DNA from 2 places in the Rathayibacter sp. YIM 133350 genome. Region 2 is predicted to be linked to the other one. Evidence: predicted binding sites of a transcription regulator. Region 2 holds the regulator's gene; the other holds the start of a gene.

Region 1 (6,561 bases), on a different contig from region 2:
CGCGCTTCTTGATCTCGAGGGTGCCGATGCCGCGCTCGCGCAGTGCCGCCTTGAGCTTCTTCTCGTCGGCAGGAAGCGTCTCGAGCACGCGGAACGCGGTCGCGAAGGGCGTTGGCCGCGCGCTGTCCGAGGTGAGGTAGGCGATGCCCTCGCTCAGCATCCGGGCGTCGAGGCTGCGTGCGAGATCGCCGATGAGGCGCGCTCGGATGACGGCACCGTCGGGTTCGTAGACGTACTCGCCGAGCGGCCCCGCCTCGGCGTCGACGGAGTCCGCGGCGGCGGCCAGCTCGTGCGTGCCGCCTGTGCCGGTGAGCAACGCCGAGCGACGGATGCCGTCGCGGGCCAGCGCGCCGAACCACAGCGTCATCTCGACGAGGGCGCCGTTGACCGAGACCCACTGGGCCTCGGCGTCGGCGGGGATGAGGTCGCGGTCCAGGCCGGGGCCGAGCTTGACGCCGACCGGCAGCCGCTCAGCGAGGCCGAAGGCGAACGAGAGGGAGGGGGAGTAGTCCTCCGGCCGCGTGAGCCGGTGCGTGTCGTGGTGCCCTGCCGTTCGCCGTGCCGGATCGAGGTAGACGCCGCCGACCCCGGAGAGGTCGACATCTTCCGCACGGGCGTGCAGCACCTCGGCGTTGGCGAAGGGGGCGAGGTTGTAGCTCGCAATGGCCGCGGTCAGTTCATCGGCATCCGCGGCGAGAACGTCGAGGTCGAGGGCGGCGAACGCGAGGGCGTCGCCCCCGATGCCGCAGCCGAGGTCGGCGACCCAGCGCACTCCCGCGGCGGCGAACCGGCCGGCGTGCAGGGCGGCAACAGAGAGCCGCGTGGCCTGTTCCAGCCCCGCCTCGGTGAAGAGCATGCGGGCGGCGAATTCGCCGAACTTCCCTTCCGCCTTGGTGCGCAACCGCGCCTGCGTCAGGGCGGCCGCGACAAGGCCGGGATCGTGGCCCGCCGCCCTCAGCGCGGCGACGACGCGCACGATGTCGGTCGAGTTCGTGACGGGCGGGATCTCGTCGAGCAGGCGCAGGCCCTCTGGTGAGAGCAGCAGCACCAACTCCGAGCGTTCCATGCTCTCGACGGTACACGGCCCGGCTGTTGGCACTCGCGTTGCATGAGTGCCAGTCAGCCAATACACTCGACTTAGCACTCTCACATCGAGTCTGCTAACCCAGTCTTAGTACAAGAAAGAGGTCAACCGTGTCGGTCTCCATCAAGCCGCTCGAGGATCGCATCGTCATCAAGCAGGTCGAGGCAGAGCAGACCACTGCTTCCGGCCTGGTCATCCCCGACACCGCCAAGGAGAAGCCCCAGGAGGGCGAGGTCGTGGCTGTCGGTCCCGGCCGCATCGATGACAACGGCAACCGCGTTCCGCTCGACGTCAACGTCGGCGACAAGGTGCTCTACTCCAAGTACGGCGGAACCGAGGTCAAGTTCGGCGGCGAGGAGTTCCTCGTGCTGTCGGCCCGCGACGTGCTCGCGGTGGTCGTGCGCTAGCTCACCCGCTTCGAGAAGGGCCCGGATGCGATGCATCCGGGCCCTTCTGCGTGCGGCAGGAATTCGCGCGGTCGTGGCAGGCCCCGTCCCATCCACGCCCGTGGCCGCCGCGTAGACTGCTGCGAGTGGCAGGCACGAGAACCGAGACGCCGAAGACCCCATCACCGGCGATCGGCTCGCAGAACACCGGACTCGTCTTCGCCGTCTCGGCATACGTGCTCTGGGGCTTCCTTCCCATCTACTTCATCGCGCTGGCGCCGACGGGCCCGTTCGAGATCGTCGCGTGGCGCATCCTCTTCTCCCTCGTCTTCTGCGCCATCCTGCTCACCGTCACGCGCGGTTGGGGCGCCTTCACGCGGCTGCTGCGCCAGCCCCGGGTGAGTCTCACGATGGGCCTGGCCGGCGTGCTCATCTTCATCAACTGGCAGACCTACGTGTTCGCCACCGTGAGCGGTCAGGTGGTCGAGGCGGCCCTGGGCTACTTCATCAACCCCATCGTCACGGTCTTCCTCGGCGTCATCGTGCTTCGCGAGCGACTGCGTCCGCTGCAGTGGATCGCCGTGGGCATCAGCATCGCCGCTGTGATCGTGCTCGCCGTCGGCTACGGTTCGCTGCCGTGGATCGCACTCGCCCTCGCGTTCTCGTTCGGGTTCTACGGGCTGATCAAGAAGAACGTCGGCCATCAGGTCGACGCCGTCTCGGGGCTCACCCTCGAGACCCTGTGGCTTGCGCCCGTCGCGGTGCTCGTGCTCGTGCTCGTGCAGGTGATCGGCGGCGGCATCACCTTCGGCAGCGTGGGCACGTGGAACACGGTGCTGCTCATCGCGGCCGGCGCGATCACCGCTGTTCCCCTTCTCTTCTTCGCGGCTGCCTCCCGGCGCCTTCCGCTGGTGTACATGGGCTTCATCCAGTACTTCGCCCCGTTCATCCAGTTCATCGTGGGTGTCGCCGTGCTGCACGAGGCGATGCCGCCGGAACGCTGGTTCGGCTTCGCGCTCGTGTGGGTCGCCCTTCTGGTGCTCGCCGTCGACCTGGTGAGAACGGCGCGCACCTCGCGGCGCGCATCCGTCGTCACGGCCTGATTCCTCAGTAGGGTGGCGCCGACCCTTTCGAAGGAGCAGCCGATGCCCGCCCGCGCCACGGCCCTCATTGCGCTCGCGGGAGCCCTGCTGCTCACGCTGTGCGGGTGCACGAACACAGACAAGGCCTCCCGCCCCGTTCCTTCGGTCACCGCAGGCCCGATCGCGGTCACTGCTCATCCCGGTGACGGCATCCTGCGGGTGGCGACGGTGCTCGACGGCGGCGATGCGGCAGCGGTCTCGGCGGCAGTCGTCGCCGGTACGGAGCTGGCCGCTCGCGAGGTCGACGAGCAGGGCGGGGTGGCGGGAGCCGATCTCGTGCTCATCCATCGGGTGATCGGTGGCGACGGCGCAGCACTCGCCGCCGACCTGCTCGCCCACGGCGTCGACGTGGTGCTCTGGGGTGGGGCGGCGGATGCCGACGCCGGCCTTCGCGATGCGCTCGGCGCCGCCGGGACGAGCATCGTGCCCCTGCCGGCACTCGGCGACCCCGGTGCCCTCGCTCCGGTCGACGACACGTTCGCCGCCCGGCTGAAGAGCGCCGATCCCGGCCTGGAAGCCCTGTCGGGAGGGCCGGAGGGATATGACGTTCTCCTGAGGCTCGCCCTGGCGGCGATCTCCGCTCACAACGACAGCGGAGCGGCGGTCGCCGCGGCGCTGCCGGACCTGTCTCACGACGGCTTCGAGTGCTCCGGTTGGGGGCAGTGCGCCGATGCCCTCTCCGATGGATCCGACATCAGCTACCGGGGTGTCGCAGCGACGCCGTGATGGCGAATTGTTTCGTCGAAGAACGCTCTCACTACGGAATTCGTCGAAAAGCACCCGGTTCTTTGCGGCAATGTAACAATTCGGGCCGTGTTGCAACACTGTGACCTGTTTGGCTTGTTTCGCCTAGCAGTGCCCAATACTGTGACACCACGGCAGTCATGTCGACTGCCGGTCACATTCCACACGCCCAAGGAGCAACATGAGCGTATTTGCGAAGGCCAAGGCCTCGCGCTCTGCCGGGGCAGTACTGAGCGGTATCGCCGTCGTCGGCGTCAGCGCTCTGCTACTGACCGCGTGCAGCAGCGGCGGCGGCACTGCCAGCACCCCTTCGACCTCGGCGGCTGCCGACGCTGGCGACGCCCTGCCCATCAAGGCGGGAGACCGCGACCTCGACCTGAAGGTCGGCACGATCCTCCCCGAGTCGGGCACCCTCGCCTTCCTCGGCCCGCCCGAGGAAGCCGGCGTCAAGCTCGGCGCGAGCGACGTCAACGCCGCGGACTCCGGTCTGAAGCTCGACGTGACCTACCGCGACTCCGGTGACACCACGACCGACACCGCCACCGTCTCCGTCACCGATCTGCTCTCGCAGGGCGTCTCGGCGATCATCGGTGCGGCATCCTCGGGTGTCTCGAAGACCGTGATCGACCAGATCACGGGCGCCGGCGTCGTGCAGTTCTCGCCGGCGAACACGTCGCCCGACTTCACGACCTACAACGACAAGGGCCTGTACTTCCGTACCGCCCCCTCGGACCTGCTCCAGGGTGAGGTTCTCGGAAACCAGATCGCTGAGGACGGCGTTCAGTCGCTCGGCCTGCTCGTGCTGAACGACCCGTACGGCACCGGCCTGGCCAAGCAGCTGAAGTCGACGTTCGAGGACGCCGGCGGAAAGGTCGTCGCCGAGGAGCTGTTCAACTCGGGCGACTCCAACTTCGACGCCCAGCTGGCCTCCATCAACGCGGCGAAGCCCGACGCGGTGGCCGTCATCACGTTCGATGAGGCGAAGGTCGCCGTTCCGGCACTGGTCGGCAGCGGCTTCCCCGGCGACAAGCTCTACTTCGTCGACGGAAACCTGGCGGACTACAGCAAGGACTTCGCCCCCGGCCTCATCAAGGGATCGAAGGGCACGCTGCCCGGCCCGAAGCTGAAGGACGACTTCCGCACCAAGCTGCTCGGAACCGACCCGGCCCTGACGGACTTCAGCTACGGCCCCGAGTCCTACGACGCCACCGTGCTCATCGCACTGGCCGCCTACGCGGCCAACAGCACCGAGGGCACCGAGATCGCCAAGTACCTGCAGCAGGTCTCCGGCGGCAGCGGCAAGGGCGAGAAGGTCACCTCCTTCGAAGAGGGCGCCAAGCTCCTCAAGGAAGGCAAGCAGATCGACTACGACGGCCCCAGCGGACCGATCACGCTCGACAAGAACGGTGACCCGACCGAGGCCACCATCGGCATCTACCAGTACGGTGCCGACAACACCTACAAGCGCATCAACTGACGCGTCAGTGACGGAGGGGCCCCGGCGCGAGCCGGGGCCCTTTCGCGTGCCGGTCGGGCGGGCACCTCTCGGGGGGGGCACGCAGAAGGGCGGATGCCGCAGCATCCGCCCTTCGTGTGTCGCGCTGGTGCGCCTAGGCGCCGAGGGTGCCGAGATAGAGGCCGATGACCTTCGGGTCGTTCAGCAGCTCACGGCCGGTACCGGTGTAGGCGTCGCGGCCCTGGTCGAGCACGTAGCCGCGGTCGCAGATCTGCAGGCAGCGTCGCGCGTTCTGCTCGACCATGATCGTGGTCACGCCGGCACGGTTGATCTCCTTGACGCGCAGGAACGCCTCGTCCTGGCGCACGGGGGAGAGGCCGGCAGAGGGCTCGTCGAGGAGCATGACGTGCGGGCCCATCATGAGCGCACGCGACATGGCGACCATCTGGCGCTCACCGCCCGACAGCGAGCCCGCCCGCTGCGGAAGACGACGGCCGAGCTCAGGGAAGATCTCGGTGACGAACTCGAGGCGTTCCTTCAGCCCCTTGGGCTTCTGGTACATGCCCATCTCGAGGTTCTCCTGGATGGTCAGCGACGGGAAGACGTTGTTCGTCTGCGGCACGAAGCCGACGCCCTTGGCGACGAGCTTGTTGGCCTTGAGATTGGTAATCTCCTCGCCCTGCAGGAAGATTCCGCCCTCGCGCACCTTCACGAGGCCGAAGATGGCCTTCAGCAGAGTCGACTTGCCGGCGCCGTTGGGGCCGATGATGCCGATGAGCTCGCCCTGGTTGGCCACGAGCGAGCAGGAGTTCAGGATGTTCACGCCCGGCAGGTAGCCCGCCGTCACGTTGCGCACCTCGACGACCGAACGGGCGGTGGCCGCCGGTGCCGGTGTCAGGGTGGCGTCACTGTTCGTCATCGATGAGCTCCTTCAGTACCTCGATGTGCTCCGAGTCCTCGGTGCCGAGGTCGGTGTCGTGGTGGCGCCCGAGGTAGGCGTCGATCACGGCCTCGTTCTGCATGACGGTGTGGGGATCACCCTCTGCCACGACCTTGCCCTCGGCCATCACGATGACCCAGTCGGCGATGTGGCGCACCATGTGCATGTCGTGCTCGACGAACAGCACGGTCATGCCCTGGTTCTTCAGATCGAGGATGTGGTCCAGCAGCGACTGGGTCAGGGCCGGGTTCACACCCGCCATCGGCTCGTCGAGCATGACCAGCTCAGGGTCGCTCATGAGGGCGCGTGCCATCTCGAGCAGCTTGCGCTGGCCGCCCGAGAGTGATGCGGCGTAGTCGTTCTTCTTGCCGTCGAGCTTGAAGCGCGTGAGCAGTTCGATCGCCTTCTGCTCGTTCGCGCTCTCCTGCCGTCGCCAGAGGAAGGGCAGCACCGACCGGAACAGGTTCTCGCCCGACTGGCCCTTGGCTCCGAGCTTCATGTTGTCGAGAACCGAGAGCAGGCCGAGCGACTTGGTCAGCTGGAACGTGCGAATGAGGCCCATGCGAGCGACCCGGTAGGCGGGCACGTGCGCCAGCGGCTTCTTGTCGAACTCCCACACGCCCGCATCCGGCCGGTCGAAGCCGGTGAGCAGATTGAAGAAGGTCGTCTTGCCGGCGCCGTTCGGGCCGATGAGGGCGGTGATGGCGCCGCGCGGAATCTCGACGTGCTCGACGTCGACGGCGGTCAATCCGCCGAAGGTGCGTCGGACGCCGTCGGCGATGAGGATGGGATCCACCTTGCGGCAGCCG
Region 2 (6,561 bases):
GGGCACAGCACGATGTCGCCCAGGAGCCCCGCGGGCGCCGGATCCTCCTCGGTGCCCGGTCGCAGCTCGTCCATCGGGAAGCTGAGCACATCCGTGGGGCCAGGCTCGTCCATCCACTGCACGTGCAGCTGCTCCATGGCGCCCTCGTCGACGAGCACGATGGCGAGGTCGGCGTCGGCGTTGACGTGCATGACGTCGAGCGCGTACACCGCGAGGCGCTGCAACGCGGGTTCGTCGACCTCGATCGCCGACTCGTTGTTGATCTCGATGCTCATGAGGTCCTATCGGTTGCTGCGTCGGGGCAGGTGGTCTCGGGGCGCCGCCGCGCGACGCTCGGCGCGATTGGCGAACTCGCTGGCCTGTTCGCGCTCGAAGCGCTGTGCCTGCCGCTTCTCGTCGTACTCGCTGTAGGCATCCACGATGCGACCGACGAGCGAGTGGCGCACGACGTCGTCACTCGTCAGCCGCGAGAAGTGGATGTCGTCGATGTCGTTGAGCACGCGCGTCACGAGTCGCAGGCCCGAGGCGCCGGCGGGAAGGTCGACCTGGGTGATGTCGCCCGTGACGACCATCTTCGAGCCGAATCCGAGGCGGGTCAGGAACATCTTCATCTGCTCGGGCGTGGTGTTCTGCGCCTCGTCGAGCACGACGAAGGAGTCGTTGAGGGTGCGGCCGCGCATGTAGGCGAGCGGGGCGACCTCGACGGTGCCGGCCGCGAGCAGCTTGGGCACGAGCTCGGGATCCATCATCTCGTTGAGGGCGTCGTAGAGCGGGCGCAGGTAGGGGTCGATCTTGTCGGTGAGCGTTCCCGGAAGGAAGCCGAGCCGCTCCCCCGCCTCCACCGCGGGACGCGTGAGGATGATGCGGGTGACCTCCTTGCGCTGCAGCGCCTGCACGGCCTTGGCCATGGCGAGGTAGGTCTTTCCCGTTCCGGCCGGGCCGATGCCGAACACGATGGTGTTCTCGTCGATCGCGTCGACGTACTCCTTCTGACCGAGCGTCTTCGGACGGATGCTGCGCCCGCGCGTGCTGAGGATGGCCTGGCCGAGAACTTCCGAAGGGCTCGCGCTCGCGTCGGCATCGAGCATCCGCGCCGAGGTGGTCACCTCGACGGGCCCGAGGTCCTGGCCGTTGCGCACCATCGCCTGCAGCTCCTCGATGAGGCGGCGCACCGCCTCGACCTGGTCGACCGGGCCGGTGAGGGTGATCTCGTTGCCGCGGACGAGCAGGTCGACGTCGGGGTACTGCTTCTCGATGGTGCCGAGCAGTCGGTCTTGAGGACCGAGCAACCGCACCATCGCGATGCCGTCGATGTGCAGCCGCGCCTCGGCCGGCTGGTTGTCAGTGCTCGCCAAGGGTGCCCTCCTCGAGGCCGCCGGCCAGCAGGTGGGCGTGCACGTGGAACACGGTCTGGCCGGCATCCTCGCCCGTGTTGAAGATGAGGCGGAACTGGCCGTTCCCGCGCTGCTCGGCGATGGAGCGGGCGGTGTCGACGATCTCGGCCAGGAGTTGCGGGTCGGCCGCGGCCAGTTCGACGACGTTGCTGTACTGCTCGGTCTTGGGCGCGATCACGACATGAACGGGCGCCTGCGGGGCGATGTCGTCGAAGGCGATCACGCGATCGGTCTCCGCAACGACGGTCGCGGGGATTTCCCGCGCGATGATGCGGGTGAAGACGCTGGGCTCTGCCATCCCTCCATCTTAATGCGAGCCCGCGACGCTTCGGCCGGTCGAGCGATCATCCGTCGGCGCAGGCTCGAACCCGCAGATTTTGCGGGTGCGAGCGGCCCTCCACCCACAAAAGGTGCGGGTTCGATGCCAGGAGACCCGCACAAAGTGCGGGCTCGGTGTGTGAGGGGCCGGCGCGAGCGCCGGATGCGCATCCCGCTCCACCACCTCGTCGAACCCGCAGATTTTGCGGGTGGGAGCGGCCCTCCACCCACAGAAAGTGCGGGGTCGATGCGAGGGGACCCGCACAAAGTGCGGGCTCGTGCCGGCTCACCAGCGGCCGAGGATGCCGTTCAGCACCGCGATCGCGGCGGGGCCTGCCGTCGAGGTGCGCAGCACCGACGTGCCCAGGCGCAGCAGCGACGCGCCCGCATCCCTCAGTGCGTCCAGTTCCTCGGGGGCGATGCCGCCCTCCGGGCCCACCACGAGAACGATGTCACGTTCGTCGTCATCGCTCGAGAGCTCGGTGAGGGCCTCGGATGCGGTCGGCTCGAGCACGAGCACCCGGGCCGTCGCCGCGAGCCGGGCGAGATCCTTCGTCGTCGCGAGGTCGCCCACCGAGGGAAGCCACGGCCGGATGGACTGCTTGGCCGCCTCGCGGGAGATGAGCGCCCAGCGTTCGCGGCCCTTCTGCACCTTCGGTCCCTCCCAACGGGAGACCGACCGCCGGGCCGCCCAGGGGATGACCGCATCGACGCCCAGCTCGGTGGCCGCCTGCACGGCGAGTTCGTCGCGATCGCCCTTGGCCAGAGCCTGGGCGAGCACGACTCGTGGCCGCGGAGCCTCCACCGTCTCGACGACGCGCGGGGCAATCGTGAGCTCGCCGGGCGCGGCCGCGGTGACCTCCCCGGTCACCACGAGCCCACGGCCGTTGCCGATGGAAATCGTCTCGCCGACCCGCGTACGACCGACGGTCACCGCATGACGGGCCTCGGCGCCGAGGATGCTGACCGCGGCCCCGACGTCGTCGACCTCGAGGTCCTCGCGAAGGTAGAGGGAGCTCATAGGGGCGAACCTAGCCGAGGAAGCGATCGCGCAGCTTGGCGAACAGTCCCTGCTGGAAGTGCGAGAGCTCGGGCTTGCCGGCCTTGTGGCTCTTGGCGAACTGCTGGATGAGCTCGCGCTCACGACCGTTCAGCTTCATCGGCGTGACCACCTGCACGCCGATCTTCAGGTCGCCGCGGCCCGACCCGCGCAGCTTGGTCACGCCGCGATCGCGCACGGTGATGATCTCGGAGCTCTGGGTTCCGGGGCGCAGCTCGATCTCGACGTCGCCGTCGAGCGCGTGCACGGTCGCGGTGGTGCCGAGGATCGCATCCGTCATCGGCACCTCGAGCGTGCAGAGCAGGTCGTCGCCGTTTCGGCTGAAGACGTCGTGGTGGCGCACCTTGATCTCGAGGTAGAGGTCGCCGTTGGGTCCGCCAGCAGGACCGGCCTCGCCGCTGCCCGGCATCTGCAGCCGAACGCCGGTGTCGACGCCGGCGGGGATGTCGACCGGCACGGTTCGACGTGCCCGCACGCGACCCTGGCCCTGGCAGGTGACGCACGGCGTCGCGATGACCGTGCCGTACCCGCGGCAGGTGCCGCAGGGGCTCGAGGTCATGACGTTGCCGAGCAGCGAGCGCACCGAGCGCTGGATGGAGCCGGTGCCGTGGCAGATGTCGCACGTGACCGGCGCGGTCCCCGGCGCACAGCACGAGCCGTGGCAGGTCTCGCACAGCACCGCGGTGTCGACCTCGATGTCGCGGTGCGTTCCGAAGATGATCTCGTCGAGGTCGACCTCCACGCGCAGCAGGGCGTCCTGACCGCGCTCACGGCGGGAGCGCGGTCCCCGCCGACCCGAGCCGTCTCCGCCCCCGAAGAAGGTCTCGAAGATGTCGCCGAAGCCGCCGAAGTCGGCCCCGCCTGCGCCGCCGAACGGCGAGTCCTGGCCGCCGAGGTCGTACTGCTGGCGCTGGCGGGGATCGCTCAGCACGTCGTAGGCGTGGGTGACGAGCTTGAAGCGCTCGCTCGCCTCCGCTCCCGGGTTCACGTCGGGGTGCAGCTCGCGCGCCAGCTTGCGGTACGCCTTCTTGATCTCGTCGATCGATGCGTCTCGCGACACGCCGAGGACTTCGTAGTGGTCAGCCACGCGGCTTCCTTTCCGCCCTCACCGGATGTGCGCGTGAGGGGTCTTCCGTGGTCTCGTCAACTCTCCGTGAGCAGTTTCGAGAGGTAGCGGGCGACGGCGCGAACCGCCGCCATGTTGTTCGAATAGTCCATGCGGGTCGGACCGAGCAGGCCGAGCCGACCGATGTCGCCCCGCGCGGCGGAGTAGCCGCTCGTGAGCACGGAGGTCTCCCCCAGCCCGAAGGCGGCGTTCTCGCGCCCGATGCTCACCGAGACGCCGTGCTGCTCCGAGGCCATCTCGCCGAACAGCCTCAGCAGCACCACCTGCTCTTCGATGGCCTCGAGCACCGGGAAGATGCTTCCGGTGAAGTCGCTCTCGGTGCGCACGAGGTTGGCGGCGCCGGCCATCACGAGCCGGTCCTGCCGGTGGGCGAGCACCTGCTCGGCGAGCGTGGCGGTGACGGCGTCGGCCAGGGGGCGCTCCGGCAGGGGCACCTCGTCGCGGATGCCGGCGAGCCGCTCGGCGGCATCCGTCATCGAGAGCGAGACGAGGGACTCGTTCAGCCGGGTGCGCAACGAGGTGAGCGCGGCCTCGTCGACCCAGCCGTCGAGGTCGACCAGTCGCTGCTCGACCCGGCCGTTGTCGGTGATGAGCACCGAGAGCAGGCGGGTCTCGCTCAGGCGTACGAGTTCGATGTGACGGATGCGCGCCGACCCGAGGCTGGGATACTGGACGAGAGCGACCTGGTGGGTGAGTTGCGAGAGCAGCCGCACCGATCGGGCCAGCACGTCGTCGAGGTCGCCCGAGGAACCGAGGAACGTCTCGATGGCGTGACGCTGGGCCGGCGTCAACGGGCGCACGTCGGCGAGCCCGTCGACGAAGAGGCGGTACCCCTTGTCGGTCGGAATGCGCCCCGACGAGGTGTGCGGAGCCGTGATGAGCTCCTCCTCCTCGAGCTGCGCCATGTCGTTGCGGATGGTCGCGGCCGAGACGCCGAACGCGTGCCGCTCGACGATCGCCTTGGAACCGACGGGCTCGCGCGAGGCGACGTAGTCGTGCACGATCGCGCGCAACACGGACAGACTGCGTTCCGACACCATGGCCGCACCCTCCCGCCGTTAGCACTCGCTGTTTCCGAGTGCCAATTCTAACGCCACTCGCTGCCCGGAAATGATTGCCCGCCGGTGATTCGACGCGCTACCGTGATCTCACCTGCGTCGGCGACGACGCCCGTGCGCGCCGCAGCAGACGGCTCATTCTCAACGAAAGGGGCCCGCCGTGAGCGACCCGAACACCCCCCTGCCGCCTGACCCGGCCGCCGGCGGCGGCCAGCCCGCGTCCCCGCCGCCGCCCCCGGCAGCGCCAGCCGCGCCCGTTCCCCCGGCTGCACCGGCCGCGGGTGGCTACGGCGGTCAGCCGCAAGCACCGCAGCCGCACGCTCCGCAGCCGCCGGCCTATGGCACGACGCCGACCGCCACCCCGCCCGCCGATCTCACTCCGAGCGAGGACAAGCAGTGGGCGGCATGGGCGCACTTCGGCGGCGCCATCTCCATCCTGGCGTTCTTCGTGGGCTGGTTCGCCCTGCTCGCGATCGTGCCCGCACTCGTGATCTACCTCGTCTACGGAAAGCGCGGCGCGCACACCCGCCAGGAGTCCAAGGAGGCGCTGAACTTCCAGATCACCATGGTGGGAGCCATCATCATCTGGGCCATCCTCTCCGCCATCCTGTTTGCCGCGCTCTTCTGGACGCTTCCCGTCGGCGCCTGGTTCGTCGTCTCGTTCCTCTTCGCCCTCGTCGGCTGGGCACTCGTGATCATCGACGTGGTCTTCTCGATCATCGCCGGCGTGCGTGTGAACGCGGGTGGCAGCTACCGCTATCCGTTCGCCGTTCGCCTGGTCAAGTGATCCGGCGTCACACGCCGCGTCACACACCATCGCCGAAGACAGCCGGACAGTAGGGTGGCACTGCACTGCACCATCTCCGTCCCGTCCGGCACGTTTGACAAGGAGTAACAATGTCTGGCGCAACACCTCCTCCCCCTCCGCCCGGAGACCCGTATCAGCGGGCCACGCCGCTGAGCCCCGCGGATGAGAAGCTCTGGGCGACGCTGATCCACATCGGCGGCATCCTGTTCGGGTTCCTGCCCGCCCTCATCGGCTACCTCGTGCTGAGGGATCGCGGGCCCTTCATCCGCCTGCACACCGCGACGGCGCTGAACTTCCAGATCACGCTCGTCATCGCCTACGTGGTCGGCTGGGTCCTCTCGCTGGTCGTCGTCGGGCTGTTCATCCTGCTCGCCGCGTGGGTGCTCTCGATCGTGCTCGGCATCATCGCCGCGATGAAGGCGAACCAGGGCCAGCCCTACACCTACCCGCTCGCGATCAAGTTCGTCAGCTAGCCCTCGGGCAGCAGACGCCGCACCACGGCATCCGCCAGCAGCCGCCCTGTCAGGGTCAGTCGCACTGATCCAGACAGGGCGGCTTTCGCGTCGATGAGCCCGTCGGCGAGAAGTCCGGCGACGCCCTCGCGGGCGGTTGCCTCCAGCGAGTCGATCGCGATCCCCTCGCGGATGCGCACCGAGAGCAGCACCCGTTCGGTCTCCCGCGTCGCCGGGTCGAGGGTCTCCCTGCCCGCCCCGGGCGATACGCCGGCGAGCACCCGGTCGGCGTACGCCGCGGGATGCTTCACGTTCCACCAGCGCACTCCGCCGACGTGGCTGTGC

The links. The regulator HrcA, encoded in region 2, represses chaperone genes, less so after heat shock. The targets are predictions, from matches to a motif close to TTNGCACTCGNNNNNNNCGAGTGCNAA.
Positions count from the first base shown of each region.
Region 1: groES (co-chaperone GroES) is a predicted target of HrcA. The motif match lies at 1,093-1,119, and genes of this name have one in related genera.

Region 1 covers NZ_JBBELO010000022.1:89,734-96,294, reverse strand. Annotated here, with positions in the region: gene WDJ51_RS06620 (class I SAM-dependent methyltransferase) at 1-1,066, opposite strand, end outside; gene groES (co-chaperone GroES) at 1,195-1,491, shown strand; gene rarD (EamA family transporter RarD) at 1,617-2,573, shown strand; gene WDJ51_RS06605 (hypothetical protein) at 2,616-3,338, shown strand; gene WDJ51_RS06600 (ABC transporter substrate-binding protein) at 3,538-4,833, shown strand; gene WDJ51_RS06595 (ABC transporter ATP-binding protein) at 4,967-5,731, opposite strand; gene WDJ51_RS06590 (ABC transporter ATP-binding protein) at 5,718-6,561, opposite strand, start outside.
Region 2 covers NZ_JBBELO010000003.1:47,355-53,915, reverse strand. Annotated here, with positions in the region: gene ybeY (rRNA maturation RNase YbeY) at 1-275, opposite strand, end outside; gene WDJ51_RS00315 (PhoH family protein) at 282-1,298, opposite strand; gene WDJ51_RS00310 (HIT domain-containing protein) at 1,342-1,692, opposite strand; gene WDJ51_RS00305 (16S rRNA (uracil(1498)-N(3))-methyltransferase) at 1,999-2,733, opposite strand; gene dnaJ (molecular chaperone DnaJ) at 2,744-3,859, opposite strand; gene hrcA (heat-inducible transcriptional repressor HrcA) at 3,916-4,938, opposite strand; gene WDJ51_RS00290 (DUF4870 domain-containing protein) at 5,117-5,743, shown strand; gene WDJ51_RS00285 (DUF4870 domain-containing protein) at 5,854-6,237, shown strand; gene hemW (radical SAM family heme chaperone HemW) at 6,234-6,561, opposite strand, start outside.